DNA from 2 places in the Terrabacter ginsenosidimutans genome. Region 1 is predicted to be linked to the other one. Evidence: predicted binding sites of a transcription regulator. Region 1 holds the regulator's gene; the other holds the start of a gene.

Region 1 (9,102 bases):
ACTGCTCGCCGGCAGGAACGAGGTCGGGGTTGATCCCCCACTCGCGCAGGGCAGCCGCAGTGACGCCACCGACGGCGGCGACCTTGAGACCGGCGAAGGCGCGGGCGTCGAGGCCGAACTCCTCGAAGCGCTCGCGCACGGCACGCACGGCGTTGACCGACGTGAAGCCGACCCACTCGTAGCGGCCCGTGACGAGGCCCTTGACGGCCTTCTCCATCTGCTGCGGCGTGCGCGGCGGCTCGACCGAGATCGTGGGGACGACGTCTGCCGTCGCGCCGTAGCCGGCGAGGCGCTCGACCATCGAACCCGCCTGCGCCTGGGTGCGCGGCACGAGGACCTTCCAGCCGAACAGCGGCTTGGACTCGAACCACGAGAACTCGTCACGCAGGGCGACGTTCGGCGAGACGACGGCGAGGGAGACCTCGAGAGGCTCCTTGCCGCCGAAGACGCCGTCCGCCTCGCCGAGGGTCGTGGCGACGGACGACTGGCGCACCGTCGTGCCGCGGGCCGTCAGGACGACGAGCGAGTCCGAAGGCCGTCCGGCGGCGCGCAGCGCGCTGAGCGCGCTGCGGATGCCGTCGGTGCCACCGAGGAGCACGAGGGTGTCGGTGTCGGCCGCGTAGGCGGACCAGTCGACACCGGTGCGCTCGACACCGACGACGTGGACGGCGCCGGTGGACTTCGAGGTCAGCGGCACCCCGGCATACGTCGGGCCGGCCGTGAGGGCCGAGACGCCCGGCACGACGTCGAAGGTGACACCGGCCTTGCGGCAGGCGCGCACCTCCTCGACGAGGCCGTTGAAGGTCGCGGGATCCCCGTCCATGAGGCGCACGACGAGACCGCTCGGGCCCACGGACTTCGCGGCCTTGACGACGAGCTTGGCGCGCACCGCATGGGTGAGCTCCTGACCCTGCTCGCCGTGTCCGGCATCGATGATCTCGACGTCGGGACGGGTGTGCTCGAGCACGACGTCGTCACGGGCGATGCGGTCGAGCACGACGACGTCCGCGGCGGCGAGCAGGTCGCGACCGCGCAGCGTCATCAGGCCGGGATCGCCCGGACCGGAGCCGACGAAGGCGACCCGCGCCGGCGTCGTCGCGTGCGTCGTCGCGTGGGTGGGAGTCGGGTCCGTCTGCTCTGACGGCTGGCGGGAAGGAGTCACGAAACTTGCTCCGGTTGGTGTGGGGCGTGGTCTGGGACAGGTCCAGCTGGCGTGGCGACCTGGAGGTCGGCGGCGCCGTCCTCCAGCAGGATGTGGGCGAGCCGTGAGCCGAGGGCCTCCGGCTCGTCGTAGGGCCCGACGAGCGAGCGGCGCAGCTCGACGGAGCCGTCCTCGGTGCCGGCGAAGGCACGCAACGACAGCTCGAGACCGTCGTCGCCCTCGACGACCTCGGCGAGTGCCCCGACGGGCGCGGTGCACCCGGCCTCGAGCGTTGCGAGCAGTGAGCGCTCGGCGACGACGCACGCCCGGGTCTCGGGGTCGTCGAGCACCGAGACCGCGGCCACGACGTCGTCGCGGTCGGACCGGCACTCGACCGCGAGGGCGCCCTGCCCGGGAGCGGGGAGGACCTGGATGGGGTCGATGACCTCGGTGGCCTCGCCGAGGCGTCCGAGACGAGCGAGCCCTGCGCGCGCCAGGACGACCGCATCGAGCGCACCGGAGGACACGAATCCGATTCTCGTGTCGACGTTTCCGCGGATCGGTCGGATCTCGACGCCGAGTCCGAGGGCGGCGATCTGGGCCGTGCGACGCGGTGAACCGGTGCCGACGACCGAGCCCGCGGGCAGCTCGCCGAGCGTCAGGCCGTCGCGCGCCACCAGCACGTCGCGACTGTCCTCGCGCACCGGCACGGCAGCGACGACGAGACCGGGCTCGGGCGTGGTCGGTAGGTCCTTGAGGGAGTGGACGGCCACGTCGATGCGACCGTCGAGCAGGGCTCGGCGGATGGCTGCCGCGAAGACGCCGGTGCCGCCGATGGCGGTGAGCAGCTCCCCCGACACGTCGCCCTCGGTGGTGATCTCGACGAGCTCGACCTCGTGACCGGCCTCGCGCAGCCGGTCGGCCACCCAGCCGGACTGGGTGGTGGCGAGGGCGGAGCGGCGCGTGCCGAGGCGCAGGGTGGTCATGGCTGGGCCCGCTTCGGGGGCGTGGACACGTTGGCGACGTCCTTGGGCTCGAGGTCGAAGAGCTCTCGCAGGGCCGCGGCGTAGTCGTCTCCGCTGCCCTCCATGGCGAACTCCTTGACGCGCATGGTCGGCGTGTGGAGCAGCTTCTCGACGATCCGGTGGACGGCGAGACCGACCTCGGCCCGCGTCGTCTCGTCGAGCTCGGGAAGGCGCTGGTCGAGCCGGTCCATCTCGGTCGCGACGAGGGCGGCCGCCCGGGCCCGCAGCGCGGCCACGGTCGGGGCCACCGACTTCTCCATGCGACGGGTCAGGTAGTCGGCGACCTCGCCGGTGACGAGCTCGCGCACCCGGACGACCTGCGTCGTGTCGGCACGACCCTCGAGCAGCAGGCCCAGTGCCTGCAGGTCGATGAGCGTCACGCCCCGCACCGGGCGGACCCAGGAGTCGACGGGCTCGACGTCGCGCGGCAGGGCGAGGTCGACGACGACCTGGGGCCGTCCGTCACGGCGTGCCGCGCTCTCTTCGAGCATCTCGGCGGTGATGACGTGTCCGACGGCTCCGGTGCAGGTGATGACGAGGTCGCTCTCGGCGAGGACGTCGGGCAGCTCGGCCCACGCACGGGCCACGCCCGACGTCGAGGTCGCGAGCCGCTCGGCGCGCTCGGGGGTGCGGTTGACGATCGCGAGCGGGTCGACACCCTGCCGACGCGCCGTCGCGGCGGCGAGGCCGCTCATCCCGCCGGCGCCGACCACGGCCGTGGGGGCGCCGTGGAGAGGCCCGAGGACCGCCGATGCCTCCTCGAGCGCGATCTGCACGAGCGAGACGCTGTGCTGGTCGATGTCGGTCTCGGTGTGGGCGCGCTTGCCGACGCGCAGAGCGCCCTGGAAGAGCGCGTTGAGCGACTCCCCGGCCTGCCCGCGGCCCTGGGCACCGGCGAGCGAGTCGCGCATCTGTCCGAGGATCTGGGACTCCCCGACGGCCATCGAGTCGAGCCCGCAGGCGACGGTGAACGCGTGCGCCACGGCCGCGTCGTCGTAACGGACGTAGAGGTGGTCGGCGAGCGCCTCGGCCCGGGCGGCGAGCGCATCGGCCGGGTCGCCCGGAGGCAGCTCGGCGACCGGACGCGCCCCCTCGGGCTCCTCGATGCCGGCAGCGAGCGCGAGCGCCTCACCGATGGCGGCGACGGCGGGGTGGAAGGCCGGGACCGACGCGTACACCTCGAGGCGGTTGCACGTCGAGAGCACGACGGCCTCGGTGGCCGTGGCCGATCCGAGCACCGACGCCGCGATGGCCTCCGCCCGGTCGGGACGTTCCGAGAGCGCCTCGAGCACCGACAGCGGCGCCGTGTGGTGGGACAGTCCGATGACGAGCAGGCTCATTGCGCGACCACCGCCGACTGGAGGTCTCCCGCGGCGAGCGACTTGCGCTGGGCGTGGAAGGCGAGGATCTGCAGCTCCGTCGAGAGGTCGACACGGCGTACGTCCACGCCGCTCGGCACGGACAGCACGGCCGGGGCGAAGTTGAGGATGGAGCTGATCCCGGCGCCGACGAGGGCGTCGCAGACGGCCTGGGCGGCGGGGGCGGGAGTCGCGATGACGCCGATGGCGATCGGGTCCACGGCGTGGTCGGCGCTCAGCTCGGCGAGCGGGCGGATCGCGATCCCGACGATGCGCTCGTCGGTGAGGGCCGGGTCGTCGTCGTAGAGCCCGACGATGCGGAAGCCCTTGGTGACGAAGCCGGAGTAGGAGGCGAGCGCGTGCCCGAGGTTGCCCATCCCGACGATGGCGACCGGCCAGTCCTCGGTCAGGCCCAGGGCCCGGGAGATCTCGAGGGCGAGCGTCTCGACGTCGTAGCCGACGCCGCGCACTCCGTAGGAGCCGAGGTGGCTTAGGTCCTTGCGCAGCTGCGCGGAGCGCACCCCGACCTCGGCCGCGAGCTCCTCGGACGAGACCGACAGGACGCCGTCCTCAGCGAGGCGCGAGAGCGTTCGCAGGTACTCGGGAAGCCGCGCGACGGTTGCGTCGGGGATCTCTCGACGCAGTGCAGGGTCGGCGGACACTCTTGCTCACCGGCTCCTCTCAAACGAGGCGTTTTTCCCGAACGCAAAGCACGTGGGGACCAGTTCAGGCTAGACGTTTGTGAACCCATGCACAAAGTTGACTTCGCGGGCCTACCACGGCATGGGACGCACCCCGCAGGCAGGTCACCGGACTCGACGGACCAGGGCCCGGGTCGAGCCTCGGTGCGGGGCTCAGGTCAGGGCTGCACGCAGACGACCTTCGTCGACCCTCCAGAAGTCGTGGCGCCGCCCGTCGACGAAGGTGACCGGGATCTGCTCGGCGTAGCGCCGCAGCAGCTCGGGGTCGTCGTCGATGGAGTGCTCCTGCCAGCTCACGCCCAGCTCCTGCGTCACCCGCTCGACGACGGCGCGTGCCTGGTCGCACAGGTGACACCCGGGACGGCCCAGCAGGACCACGCGGGGTGCCGACGGCGTCACGGGCACCGCGATGGGGTGGTCGCTGCTCATGGACCAACTCTAGGCACGCTCGCCCGGACCGGGCGTCGGGTCGGCCACAAAACGTCGTGAGACTCCCGCGCGATGGCGCATTCCGACAGACTGTGCACGATGCGCGCGAACAGGACGCCGGCTCGCCGGCACCGACCTGTCACCGCGTCGGGAAGGACCCCGACGCGAGTGCCGCTCAGCCCTGCCCGGACAGTCCCCCCGGGACTCGTCTCGATGGCCGGCGCTCCCGCGCTCCCGGCTCTCCCGGCGATCGCCCGGCTGCCTGTCCTGCCGACGTGGCGGTCGGCGCTCGACGCCATCTGGTCGGCCCTGGCCGACGACGGAGGCGCCGGTGCCGGGCTCACCCGCACCGGCCCGCCCTCCCCCGGCGACGGTCCGCGCCGGCACCTCGAGCGGGACGCGGACGAGCAGGCCCGCATCGCGGCCCTCGTCGAGCTCGCGCAGGGCGGCGACAAGGAGGCGTTCGCGCAGCTCTACGACGTCTATGTCGACACGGTCTTCCGCTACGTCATCGTCCGCGTCGCCAACCGGGCGCTCGCCGAGGACCTGACGTCCGAGACCTTCCTGCGGGCCATGCGCCGGATCGACACGTTCACGTGGCAGGGCAAGGACATCGCCGCCTGGTTCGTCACCATCGCGCGCAACCTCATCGCCGACCACGTGAAGTCGGCGAAGTTCCGCTTCGAGGTCGCGACCGCCGACATGCGCGACGCCGACGAGCGCGTCGACGCGCCTGACACCGAGGTGCTGACCCGGCTGCGCGACGAGCGGCTCGTCTCGGCGATCCGGAACCTCGGGTCGGACCAGGCCGAGTGCATCACCCTGCGCTTCCTGCAGGGGCTCAGCCTCGCCGACACGGCGAAGGTGCTCGGCAAGTCCGAGGGAGCCGTCAAGCAGCTGCAGCTGCGAGCGACGCGCGCCCTGCGCAAGGCGCTGGACGGAGTCGAGCTGTGACCCGCGTAACCCACTCGGCACCTGCGTCGTTCTCACGGCGTAGGGACGGTGCGTGTGGGCCCGCTCCGACGCTCGGGGCACCGACCGGCGCCACCGTGGAACGCGTGAATGCAGGCGGATCGATGGCAGCGATGACGGTGCTCCGGCCTCTGCAGAACGACCCGCACCACCCACCCCTCGCCGTAGACCATGGCACGCGGAACCTCGCCTGCCGTGCCGTATGCCGTGCCGTATGCCGTCACCTGGCAGGCCCGCACGGGCCGCCGGGTCGGGTGGGGAGATCCTTCCTGCCCTGACGGCGGCGACACCCCCAGCACGAACCGACAGAGCACGACCGATGCGAGAGACGAAGGAGGCGACATGGACCTCGGTGCGAACGCCGACGGCGAGCTGCTCCAGCGCGCCCTCGACGGCGAGCACGTCTCCGAGCCGGGCATCCTCGAGCTCGTCGCCGTCCTCCACGCCGTCCAGGCCGTCGACCAGGCGGGCCTGGCCCCGCGTGCCGAGTTCGTCTCCGACCTGCGCGCCCGGCTGCTCGCCGACGACGCGTCCTCGCTCCCACCCACTGCACCCGTCCTGCCCGTGGCGCCTGACTCCGGTCAGCCCGACGGCTCTCCCACCGGCGGCACCGTTTCGGTGTTGCGGGTCGCCGCACGGCCCCTCAAGCTGATTGCCGCCGCCGCAGCCAGCATCCTCGTCATCGGTGGAGCCCTCGGGTTCGCCTCCCGCTCGGCGGTGCCGGGCGATGCGCTCTACGGCGTCAAGCAGCTCCTCGACCGGGCCGCGATCCAGCTCGCCGGCTCACGCTACGACGAGGGGCTGACCTACCTCGCCCAGGCCCAGGAGCACATCACCGAGGCCCGCGAGCTGCTCGACGGAGGCACGCCGTCGACGCACGACCTCGACACGGCATACGACTCGGCCACGGATGCCACGGGACGGGCTCAGACCATCCTCATGGAGGTCTACCGGACCGAGCAGCGCACCGAGGCGCTGACCGACCTGTCGGACTTCTACAAGCGGGCCATCCCGCAGGTCGACGCGATGCGTCCACGCGTGCCGACCGGGTCGCTGCCGGCCTGGCAGCGCCTCCGCGACCTGCTCGGGGCGGGCGAGCTCGCGACGTTGCGCGGTCTCGCCGAGTGCGGTGCGTGCGGCGAACGCGCCACCGCTGCCCGGCAGACACTCGCCGGGCTCACCGGAACGCTCCGGCCCAGCACCCCGGGTAGCGGCACGCCCGCCCCGGGCACGCTGCCGTCCGGGGCCACGACCGGCCGCCCCACGGCAGCTGCGTCCCGCCCGCCCGCCACGTCGGCGCCGGGCGTCGGCGGCCTGCCCCTGCCCGGCGTCAAGGTCACGGGTGGCGTGACGCTGCCCGGCGGCACGATCAACCTTCCGGGAGCCGGGGTCGGGTCCTCGACCGTCGCTGCCGGCGGTGGCGGGGTCACCCTGCCCGGCGCGACGGTGAGCCTGCCGGGTGTCGGTGTCACGTCGTCGACCATCGGGATCGGCGGTGGCGGGGCCACCCTGCCCGGCGCGACGGTCCCGCTGCCGTCGACGACCCTCGGCCTGCCGAAGCTGCCGACAACGCTCGCGCCCACCCGGATCCTGCCCTGACCCGAGGGCGATGGGTGCGGCGCAGAACCGCTTTGAGCCGTGTCAGATGAAGACGGACTTGCGCTGCATCAGCAGGCTGTAGAGCGTCTGCTGGATCGTCTCGCGCACCTGGTCGGTGAGGTCGAAGACGAGCATCGGGTCATCGGCCGCCTCGGGGCCGAACCCCGTGGTCTCGATGGGCGGCCCGAACTCGATGAGCCACTTGCTCGGCAGCGGCACCAGGCCGAGAGGTCCGAGCAGCGGGAACGTCGGCGTGATCGGGGCGTAGGGCAGGCCGAGCAGCCGGGCGACGGCCGGCATGTTGCCGAGGATGGGGTAGATCTCCTCGGCGCCCACGATCGAGACCGGCACGATGGGCACACCGGCGCGCAGGGCCGCCGAGACGAAGCCGCCGCGGCCGAAGCGCTGGAGCTTGTAGCGCTCGCTGAACGGCTTGCCGACGCCCTTGAAACCCTCGGGCCAGACTCCGACGAGCGCACCGCCGCTGAGCAGCCGCTCCGCGTCGGAGTTCGCCGCGAGGGTGGTGCCCGAGCGCCGTGCCATGGTGCCGATGAAGGGCGTCTGGAAGACGAGGTCGGCGCCGAGCATCCGCAGGTGCCGGTGGCGGGGGTGCTCGTCGTAGACGGCCACCTGCGTCATGAGCGAGTCCATCGCGATGGTGCCCGAGTGGTTGCCGACGACGAGGGCGCCGCCCTCGTCGGGGATGTTCTCGATGCCGCGCACCTCGACCCGGAACCACTTCTGGTAGAAGGGGCGCAGCAGCGGCAGATGGACGTTGACGGTGTAGTCCTCGTCGAAGCCGAACTCGTCGACGGTGTAGTCGCCGGTGAGGCGGCGGCGCAGGTAGGCGAGGGTCTCGGCGACCTGGCGCTCGACCTCCTCCGCGGGCACCCCTGCCGAGGTCGCCGCCGCGCGCAGCACGTTGACGGCGAGCTCCACGAGCTCGGTGGGGCCTGGTCGCGACTCCGAGGAGAACTCGGCACCCTCGAGCACCGCACCGACGAGCTTCTCGGCGCGCGACTGCAGCCCCGAGGTGAGCGCGTGCTCCCAGCCGCCCTCCGTCGACACCGGCGTATGCCGGGTGGCCCGGTCTGCGCCGGGCGTCTCGTCCGGCGAGGCCGCCGGGACGGACGGGACGGCCCGCAGACGCGCAGGCTCGCCTGGAGTCGCCCGGCGCTTCGCGCGCACGGAGGCTCGACTGGGCCGGGTGCGCGGCGGGGTCGGCTCAGCCGGCAGGTCCGCTGCGAGGTCGTCGGCACCAGCCGCCTCTGCCTGCTCGGTCGGCTCGGTGGGCTCGGTGGTGGGCTCGGTGGTGGGCGCCGTCGGCTCGGTGGGCTCGGCGACGGCCCGTTCGCGCACGGTGGTCTCGGGCGTCTGCGCCTGCCCCTTCCGCGTGGCGGACGCCTGGGTCTCGGGCTCGGTCGGGCCCTCTGTCACGGCGGCCACCACGACGTCATCCGCTGCGGAGTCCGCTGCGGAGTCCGCTCCGGCGGCGAGTCGTCGAGCGGCGCTGAGCTCGACCGGCGCGACCGGGACGAGCGGCGTGCCGCTCCGTCGCCGGCGTTCGCCCGACGCTCGGGCCGCTCCAGCGGCGAACGCGCCGCGCGCCGGTCGAGCGGAGGTGCCGTTCGTCGTGTCGGCCTTCTTCGACGGAGCTGTCCTCGTCGTGGCCTTGGTCGTGGCCTTCTTGGGCGCGGGCTTCTTCGCCGCGGACTTCTTTGCCCCGGACTTCTTCGTCGTCGGCTTCTTCGTCGTCGGCTTCCGCGTCGCGGCCTGGGCGGCCGGCTTCGTCGCTGCCCCCTCCGGCACGGCAGCCTGGTCCGCCGTCTTCGGCGCGGCGGTCTTGCTCGGGTCGGCGGTCACGGCTGGATCCTGTC
Region 2 (9,102 bases), on a different contig from region 1:
CAGCCCATCGGCCACTACCAGCGGGAGTACGGCTACACCCCGTCGGTCGTCGCCGACAAGGGCACGGCGTTCCTCAAGGGCATGCAGGCCTCGGGCCTGGCGATGACGGCCAAGCACTTCCCGGGCCTTGGGCGGGTCACCGGCAACACCGACACGACAGCCGGCGTCACCGACACAGTGACCACCCGCACGTCTGCCGACATCACGCCTTTCCGGGCTGCTGTCAACGCCGGCGCGCACCTGCTCATGGTGTCGTCCGCCTACTACGCGCGTATCGATGCATCACACCCGGCCGTCTTCTCGCCCACAGTAATTCGCGGGATGATCCGCGGAGACCTGGCCTTCTCCGGCATCGTCATCAGTGACGACCTCGGCAACGCCAAGCAGCTGGCGGCGTGGTCGCCCGGTGCCCGTGCCGTCGGCTTCATCAGCGCGGGCGGTGACGTCGTCCTGACCGTCAACCCCTCGGTCATCCCGGCGATGGTCAATGCCGTGACCGCGCGCGCCGCGGCCGACAGCGTGTTCCGAGGCCGGGTCCAGGCCGCGGTAATGCGTGTCCTGACGGTCAAGGCGCACTACGGCCTGCTCTCGCCACGGCTGCCGATCACCGGCTCCTTTGGCGCCCCGACGAAGACGGCCCTGCAGCGCTGGCTGGGAATCACGCAGACCGGCGTCTTCGACAGTGCGACGATCCGTTCCCTGCAGGCCCGGATCGGCGCCCCCGTCGTCGGCGTCTGGGGACCGCGCTCGATGGCCGCCATGCAGAGCTATCTCGGCCTGTACCTGGACGGTGCCACGACATGGAACACCCGGACCGTCGCTGGGCTACAGCGCTACCTCAACACCCAGCTCTGACGGACTATGACCGACGCTCCGCCGCATAGCGACAGCAACAACCGCACCAACAGCTGAGTCAGCATCGAGCGCGTGAAAGCGAACTCCGTGCCGCAGCTTCGAGCTGGTCGACGCCCACACCAGGGCGGGCTGGCTGAACGGAGGCGCGTCAGGAGGGTGACCGTTCCGGCCCTGACGGCGCACGATGTGAGCGTGGAGACATGGGACGCCCTGAGGGCGAGACGAAACGTTCGGCAGTTCACGGAGCAGCCAGTCCCTGACGAGGTGCTCGACCGGATTCTCGAGGCGGGGCGACGTGCCCCATCGGCGGGCAACTGGCAGCCCTGGGACTTCGTGCTCGTCACGGACCGCGCGCAGCTGGTCGAGCTGGCGAAGGTGTGGCAGGGCGCTAAGCACGTCGCCGGCGCGGCGGCCGCGATCGCGATCGTCGCGCCGGATCCGCAGGACGATCGCCAGTCGGCTCTTCTCCAGTACGACCTTGGCCAGGCCACGTACGCGATGACCGTCGCCGCAGCCGACCTGGGCGTCGGCACAGGCCACGCTGCGGTCGCCGACCAGGACCAAGCCAGGACCGTTCTGGGTTTGCCCGAAGGACGCTTCCTGGCCTACGTGCTCTCCGTCGGCTATCCGGCGGACAAGCCTCTGGCCATCATTGAGCGGCTGAACCGACGCCCCTTCGACGAGGTGGTGCACCGCGGGAGGTGGTGACCATCGACCCCACCCGCGGGACCGCCCCGGCGGATGGGCACGCGTGGAGCGAGACTCGTGGGCCTGCCGAACGCCGGCGTGGCGACACGTGCAGTTGCGTCACTTCGCCGCCAGCCGGGCGCGCCTCTCTCGTGCAGACCCTTGCGCCCGCGAGGGGGAGATGCGGCCCGAGATGACCGAGGGATGGACCACTGCGGGCATTGGGCCGCCCGCACCTGTCCGAGTCAGCGATCGAGAAGAACCTCCGGGGTGAACCGTTCGGTCGCGGCGGTCCTCGCATAGCTACGCAGCGACCCTACTGACCGCAGCCGCGACTGACCCCACGGGCGGCCGCCGTTCAGGCGGGGGTCGGGGTGGCGGCGGCCAGGCCGTTCGTGAGGGCGAAGAGGCTCAGCCCGACGCGGTTCGACGTTCCGGTCTTGGCGAAGACGTGGTCGATGTGGTTGCGGACGGTCTTCTCCGTGATGCCCAGCCGGGTGGCGATCTCACGAGTCGGCGTGGCGGCCGCGACCAGCCGCAGCACGTCGACCTCACGGTCGGTCAGCCCGACCGGCCAGGCGCCTCGCGCCGACGTGCGACCGGCCGCGGCGAGCACCGCGTCCACCGCGCCCGAGTGCAGGTGGCCGGCCCGGGCGTCCTGCCGCAGCAGGTCAGCCGCCTCCCGCGGCGACAGCGCCGCCCGGTGCGGACGTGGCTCCACGAGACCCTGAAGTCGGTCCGCGGCAGCCAGAAGCTGGTCGGACAGGCTGAGGTCCGAACCGGACAGCCGGTTCGGGTAGCCCGAGCCGTCCAGCCGCTCGTGGTGGTTGACGACAAGCCTGGCTTCGGGCGCCAGCGCTGGCACCCGGGCGAGGATGCGACCGGAGAGGAACGGGTGCAGCTGCATCCGCTCCCGCTCCGTCGCGGTGAGCGGATCAGGCTTGTCCCACACGAGGTTGGAGACGCCGATCCGCCCGATGTCGTGCAGGTGCCCGGCCCGTCGCAGGGTCCCCTGTTCGGCTCGCGTCAGTCCCGCGTGTCGGGCAGCGGCTCCGACGAGGCCCGCAACTGCACGCGAGTGGCCGAGCGTGTAGGGACTCTTGAGGTCCACGAAGTCCCCGAGGGCCATGACCAGGTCGTCCAGCTGCGCCTCGGTGACCGCCTCCTGCCCCCCGGGGGCCTCCGCCACGGCGAGCTGCCACACGTCATCCGGCAGGTCCAGCAGTGCCTCGGCGTTGGCGGCGAACGCCTCGGCCACCTGCGGGTCGAACCAGCCACCCCGGCGCTGACGCACCGTGGCGATGCACGCGTCGAGGCCGTGGCGACGGTGGAGCACCTCGGCGATGTCGGCGACCTGCGTGATCCGCATGGCCACGGGGAGCTGCTCGCCGGAGGCTCCCGCGGGGAGGCCCTGGCCGTCCCACCGCTCGAACCCGAAAGGAAGGGCACCGCAGACGTCGTCCCCGAACCCGAGCCGGCTCGCGAAGAGGGCCGCGGAGGAGCAGTGGGAGGTGATCATCGCGGTGAGGTTGCCACGCGGGTTGCTCAACAGCCTGCCGGCCACCTTGATTCGCTGCGGCAGGGGACGCCCGTAGCCGAGGCTGCGCAGAAGGAACACGGCATACGGCACCCCCGTCCAGTCGACCTCGTAGGAAGCCGAGCGGACCGCGATGTCGTCACCGAACCACCGGGAGTACTCATGGGAGTCGGCCACGCAGCCGACCCACATGAACATCGTCGTGTAGAACGCCGTCGCCTGTTCGGCCTCGTTCCCGCCGAGCTGCTCGGCGAGGGCCTTGGAGACGAGCGACGCCCGCAGGACGTGCTCCACTGGGAGCCCCAGGCCGAGGTCGATGGCCAGGGACAGTGCGGCGAGCACCTCGGCGCGCGCCGGGAGAGGTGGGTTCGGGCCATCCGGGAGGTGATCCCGCATGGCCCGATCCTCCCACTCGGCGCCGGTCAGTAGCTGAACGTCGTGGCTCCGTCGTCGCCGATCCACTCCCACATCGGGATCGTGCCGCCGAGGCTCGCGCCCTCGATGAGCCGTGCATCGTCCAGGCCCCTGGACGAGGCACAGATCGGGCAGACGAAGATCTCGCCGCTAGCTGCCTGATAGCGCTTGACGAGGTTCGGCAGGTCCGGGCACCCGGAGCAGGCGGTCCCGACGGCAACCCCGTCGACGGCCAGGCGCACCGCCTCCTTCGTGAGGAACATCAGGGTGCGCCGGCCTGTCTCGGCGGCTCCGACCGACACGAGGAAGGCGACGGTGACACGCTCGGGGTCCTCCAGACCGGTGGTAAGGGAGATGACAGCCTTGCTGCTCATGGGACGAGCTCCTGTCCTACGGGGATGTATCCGGTGCAGAGCAGGTCGATTCGGGCGATGCGACCCGACTCAGCGCACGTGACGTAAGCCTGCTGCTCGACGACACGCCAGCCGTCGCCCAGCCGGGGCGCCTGCAGCCGGACGCGCCAACTGAGGTGCAGTCGCCCGGCGACCGCGCCGATCGTGGCGTCCAGCAGCTCGAAAGCGTCGGTGTCGCCGAACCAGAACCTGAACTTGTCGGCCACATCGACAGAGCCCTCCAGCTCGACCAGGCCCTTGCCGACGAGGGCCCGCAGGTGCACGTCGCCCTCGAGAGCGCCGGCGAGCATGACGAAGTCCTGGTGGGCCAGGGCTTCGAGGAGACGACCGGCGTGGCCGTAGCCCGTGGGTTCCGCGGTGGTCAGTGATGTGGTCATGTGACAAAGCGTGGTCCGGCGCGGAGCCTGCCGCCTGAGGCACCTGCCCCAGGAACGGCGCCGAAACGGTAGCTCATCTCCGGCCCAGCCCTGGGCACAAGGCCCGCAGCTCGCTAGGCGAGCCGTTCGACACCGGCGACTTCACCACGCGGGCGAGGTTGCTCCTCGGGACGATCGCGAACCTCGACCGCCTCGCGGTCACGTCCCGCACCGACCGTTCCGTCCTTACGTCCGAGGAGGCCACCAAGAATCTGGGCTTCGACGTCAAGGAGCTAGGCCGAGACGGGGCCAAGCTCACCCGGTCTCTGTTGGGGCTCGAACATCCCTGCAGGAATGCAATAGTGCGGGATGAGCACCTACCCCTTGGAGCTGCAGACTCGATCTGTCGACGTGGGCAGCGACAGCGCAAAGCGCCTACGGGTCTTCAATGCGGTCATGGGGTTCCTGCACCTGGTGTCCGGCGCGGCCATGGTGGCGCTCAGCAACGACTTCACGCTGCCGGTGTCGACCTTTGCGCTGAACCACCCGCCCGGAACGCCGCTCTCTCAAGGCGTGACGAACCTCGTGTTCGACGTACCACTGGGAGTGGCAACCGCTTCCTTCTTGTTCCTATCGGCGTTCTTCCACTTCCTGATCGCCTCGCCATGGGGCTTCACGCGCTACATCGACGAGCTGTCGAAGGGCCGCAACCGCTTCCGCTGGGTGGAGTACAGCCTCTCCTCGACGCTGATGATCGTCCTCATCAGCTTGGTGCTGGGGATATCTGACATCGCGGCACTGATCGGGCTCGGTTTCGCCAACGTCTCGATGATCCTCTTCGGCTGGCTGATGGAGATGTCCAACAACGGCTTGATGCACGGCAAAGGTGGGCACCCGGTCCGCGGGCAACGCGCATGGTGGACGCCCTTCTGGTTCGGCTGCGTCGCCGGCATCGGCCCCTGGCTGGCCGCCGCGGCATACCTGATCGTCAACGTGGGCGTCAAAGATGGCCCCGGCCCACCGGGATTCGTCTACGGGATCATCGTCTCGCTCTTCGTGTTCTTCAACAGCTTCGCCATCAACCAGTGGCTCCAGTACAAGCAGGTCGGCCGGTGGCAGGACTATCTGACAGGTGAGCGCACCTACATCGTTCTCAGCCTCGTGGCGAAGAGCTTGCTGGCGTGGCAGGTCTTCGCCAACGTCCTTGTTGGGTGACCGTTGACGACCCGCGGATTCCCGGGGCCCAACTCCGTACGCCGTAGCACTGCGCCCACTGTGCCGGCCGCTCAACACATAGCGCCGTCCGGCCCCTCGCGCAGTCCGAACTCTCTTCTCATCGGCGCGAAATAAGATGCGCAGGCTGTCACATGCCTGCCCACTGTGCACCAGCAGACGTGCCCGCGCTAAGTGCGTTACTTCGCCGCGAGTCAGGTGCGGAGATGGCGCTAGTGGTTCACTCAACAGATGCCGTCCGTCCCCACGACCCTGCGTCCGGCCCTGCGTGCTGCCCTCGACAGTCCCCTCGTCGACGACTTTCCAGAGCGGCTCACGTGAACTTGGGACTACGACGAGGGGGGCGCTCGGACTATGACCTCCGATGACATCTGGGACGTGGTCGTCGTCGGAGCGGGACCGGCCGGAAGCTCGGCAGCGCTGTCTGCACTGCACGAAAGGCCGGACGCTCGGGTGTTGCTGCTTGACCGCTCCGACTTTCCGAGGGACAAGTCGTGCGGCGATGGCGTAGCACCCCACGTTTTCGACGTGCTCCGCTCCCTGGGGGCCGACGAGACCGTGCGGGAACTGCAACTCCATCACCGTGCGGTTGAAACGCTGGAGCTGTCGATGGGCGCCCAGGGCGTGACCCGTCGGATGCGTCGACCTGCGCTGGTGGTTCCCCGGGCCCAATTCGACGCCCGCCTCGTCGACGCCGCAGTGGGTGCCGGTGGGATCTTACGCCGCCACCGAGTGCGCACCGTGGACACAAGTCCAGGAGGGGTGCTGATCGACGGGACGATCCGCGCTCGAGTCGTCGTGGCCGCCGACGGTGCCCACTCAGGGGTCCGCCGGAGCATCGGACTGGTCCTGCCCCCACGAATGGCATTGGGACTCCGGGCCTATGCACCGACTCCGCGCTCGCGTGCAGGTCGCCAGGTCATTCGCTTCGGGCAGGACCGCCAACCCTCGTATGCATGGGCCTTCGACCGGGGCGACGGATGGTCGAACGTCGGCTACGGCGAGGTACTGTCCGACCGGTTGTCGACACCGTCGCGTGCCCTCATGGTGCAGCGGGTAGAGGACCTTCTTCCAGGGTCGACCTCTGCAGCGCACTCATGGCTCGGGCACCACCTGCCCCTGTCGTCGGCGCGATGGCACCAACCTGCCGGTCGAATACTCCTTGCGGGTGATGCTGCCGGCCTGATCAACCCGCTGAGCGGAGAGGGCATCTACTACGCAGTCGCCACCGGTGCCTGCGCCGGTCGGGTGGCCGCCCTCAGCGCGACTTCACCCCCAGAGGGGCAGCCCGCTGATCCTGGTACCGCCCACCGTGAAGGAGTGCGTCGCCTCCTGCGAGGCAACCTCGTCAGCACCGCTATCGCCGGCCGCCTGGTCTCAAAGCCCTTGGTCCTTTCAGCCGGGCTCCGCGCGTCCGCGGCCGACCAAAAGGTCTTCGATGACCTCGTAGAGCTGGCACTGGGTCCCGGCCGGCTCACGCCTCGAATCCTTCGAGGCCTGATTCGGCACGGACGTCAGTAACGGCGGCCAACGAAGCCCTGGCGTCAGCGGAAACTCTCAGGCGGGGAACACGCCGCTGGAGAGGTACCGGTCGCCGCGGTCGCAGACCACGAAGACGATTGTCGCCCCCTCGACCTCCTGGGCCACTTGCAGGGCGGTCCAGCAAGCGCCGCCCGCCGAGACACCTCCGAAGATGCCTTCTTGGCGGGCCAGCTGGCGGGCCGTCTCCTCGGCGTCGGTCTGGGTGACCTCCACGGTCCGGTCCACCGCCGACGGGTCGAAGATCTTCGGCACGTACGCCGGTGGCCAGGCGCGGATCCCAGGGATCTTGGAACCCTCGGCGGGCTGTGCCCCGACGATCTGGACACCGGGGTTGCGTGACTTCAGGAACCGCGAGACCCCGGTGATCGTGCCAGTGGTGCCCATCGCGGACACGAAGTGTGTGATCCGTCCGTCGGTCTGGCGCCACAGCTCCGGGCCCGTCCCTTCCTCGTGGGCACGGGGGTTGTCCGGGTTGCCGAACTGGTCCAGGACCCGGCCGCGGCCCTCCCGCTCCATCCGCGTCACGACGTCGCGGGCCTCTTCCATGCCGCCGCGCGCCGGGGTGAGGACCAGCTCAGCTCCGTACGCCTTCATCGTCTGGATCCGCTCGGTGGAGGCGTCCTCGGGCATCACGATGATCAGTGGGTAGCCGCTGATCGCCGCCGCCATCGCCAAGCCGATCCCGGTGTTTCCGGACGTGGCTTCCAGCAGGGTGTCGCCGGGGGATATCTCCCCTCGCTCCTCGGCGCCGCGGATCATGCTGATCGCCGGCCGGTCCTTGACCGAGCCGGCCGGGTTGTTCCCCTCGAGCTTGGCGAGCAGCAGGTTGCCGCGGCGTTCGTTCTCCGGCCCCGGTAGGCGCTGCAGACGCACCAAAGGGGTGTCGCCGATGACGTCCTCCATCGTGGGGTACGCCGGAGGATTGCTCACACGCCCGAGTCTAGGGCGGCGGTCGCCGAACAATCGCAGCCGACTGCTCGCCCTGCACGCATCCACCGAGCGCAAAGAGGTCCGCGAGGATGACGTTCGTCCGGGAGGCCGTTCACACCCGGCTCGACGTGAACCCGCGTCTTACCGCCGCCAGACGGGCACACCCGTAGCCGAGGCGGCAGTGGCGGATCAGTCAGGAATCTAGAAGCATCGCTCACGGACCTGCCAATAGCGTTTGCCGCGGCCAAGGCAGCTGTCGAGGCCGTGCCCCGCCCAACCGATGAGGAAAGACCGATGAGTCCCACGATCCATAGTCTGGTGATCCCGGTGCCCGATCTTCAGGCTGCCAAGGCGATTGACACGGCGCGGCTGGGCGCATCGCATACCGACGAGTCGTACTGCGTCGAGTGCAGCATCGATGGCTTCGAGGTCGCTCTCGACCCGGCTGGTCATGGTGGGGGGCCGGTGACATTTGCCGATATCGAAGATCTTGACGCGACCCACGACACCTTGCTTGCGGCGGGCACCCCCGAGACACCGGATTGCGCTTGTGAGAGGACTGCGTTCAGTGTCGAGTAGTCGCCGAGAACCGTCTGGGGCGCCGTCCAGCGACCCTCTGGCCGTGGCGGACTGGCTGGGCCAGCTGCAGGATGCGTCTTTCCACCGGGCCGGACCGGCGGTGCGCAAGGCCTACCCGCCGCAGCGGCGGATGACCGGCCATCAGCTTGCCTTGTACCTGCAGCGCCGGACCTACGCGCTGGCGTCCTCAACTCGGCCCGACGGCCGGGCCCACGCAGCCCCGACGCTGTTCTCCCCCTACGCGGAGGCGTTCTGGCTCCCCACGGTCAAAGACGCCGCCCGGATCGCGAACGTCCGGGCCCACCCCTGGCTGGCGCTGTCCATCGTCGAGGGTGAACATGACACGCACGCCGCCGTGCTCATCGAGGGCCCTGCCGAAGTGCTGACAACCGTGCCAGAGGACCTCCGGCACATCACCGAGCTACGGAACGGCGGCGGCACCATTGCCTGGGCGGCTTACTGGCTGCGCATCACCCCGCAGCGGCTGTTCAGCTTCGCCGAACACGCGTGGCAGGACGGGGTGAATCGCTCGTGAGCGGTTTCGGTGCCACGCTGG

Evidence for each region. Region 1 encodes Rex, which represses fermentation and respiration genes when NADH is low (regulators of the CRP and FNR family bind a similar motif). Its sites were predicted from a motif close to CTTGTGAANNNNTTCACAAG; they were not measured.
Region 2: ABD831_RS05925 (geranylgeranyl reductase family protein) is a predicted target of Rex. The motif match lies at 5,613-5,632, and genes of this name have one in related genera.

The regions. Positions count from the first base shown of each region.
Region 1 covers NZ_BAABDC010000006.1:120,712-129,813, forward strand. Annotated here, with positions in the region: gene ABD831_RS17035 (bifunctional uroporphyrinogen-III C-methyltransferase/uroporphyrinogen-III synthase) at 1-1,162, opposite strand, end outside; gene hemC (hydroxymethylbilane synthase) at 1,159-2,127, opposite strand; gene hemA (glutamyl-tRNA reductase) at 2,124-3,506, opposite strand; gene ABD831_RS17050 (redox-sensing transcriptional repressor Rex) at 3,503-4,186, opposite strand; gene ABD831_RS17055 (glutaredoxin family protein) at 4,379-4,654, opposite strand; gene ABD831_RS17060 (RNA polymerase sigma factor) at 4,868-5,608, shown strand; gene ABD831_RS17065 (DUF5667 domain-containing protein) at 5,969-7,225, shown strand; gene ABD831_RS17070 (lysophospholipid acyltransferase family protein) at 7,268-9,088, opposite strand; gene ABD831_RS17075 (NAD-dependent epimerase/dehydratase family protein) at 9,085-9,102, opposite strand, start outside.
Region 2 covers NZ_BAABDC010000001.1:1,275,628-1,284,729, reverse strand. Annotated here, with positions in the region: gene ABD831_RS05955 (glycoside hydrolase family 3 N-terminal domain-containing protein) at 1-855, shown strand, start outside; gene ABD831_RS05950 (nitroreductase family protein) at 1,048-1,563, shown strand; gene ABD831_RS05945 (HD domain-containing phosphohydrolase) at 1,901-3,475, opposite strand; gene ABD831_RS05940 (DsrE family protein) at 3,502-3,867, opposite strand; gene ABD831_RS05935 (hypothetical protein) at 3,864-4,283, opposite strand; gene heR (heliorhodopsin HeR) at 4,632-5,477, shown strand; gene ABD831_RS05925 (geranylgeranyl reductase family protein) at 5,850-7,016, shown strand; gene cysM (cysteine synthase CysM) at 7,053-7,940, opposite strand; gene ABD831_RS05915 (VOC family protein) at 8,262-8,546, shown strand; gene ABD831_RS05910 (pyridoxamine 5'-phosphate oxidase family protein) at 8,590-9,081, shown strand.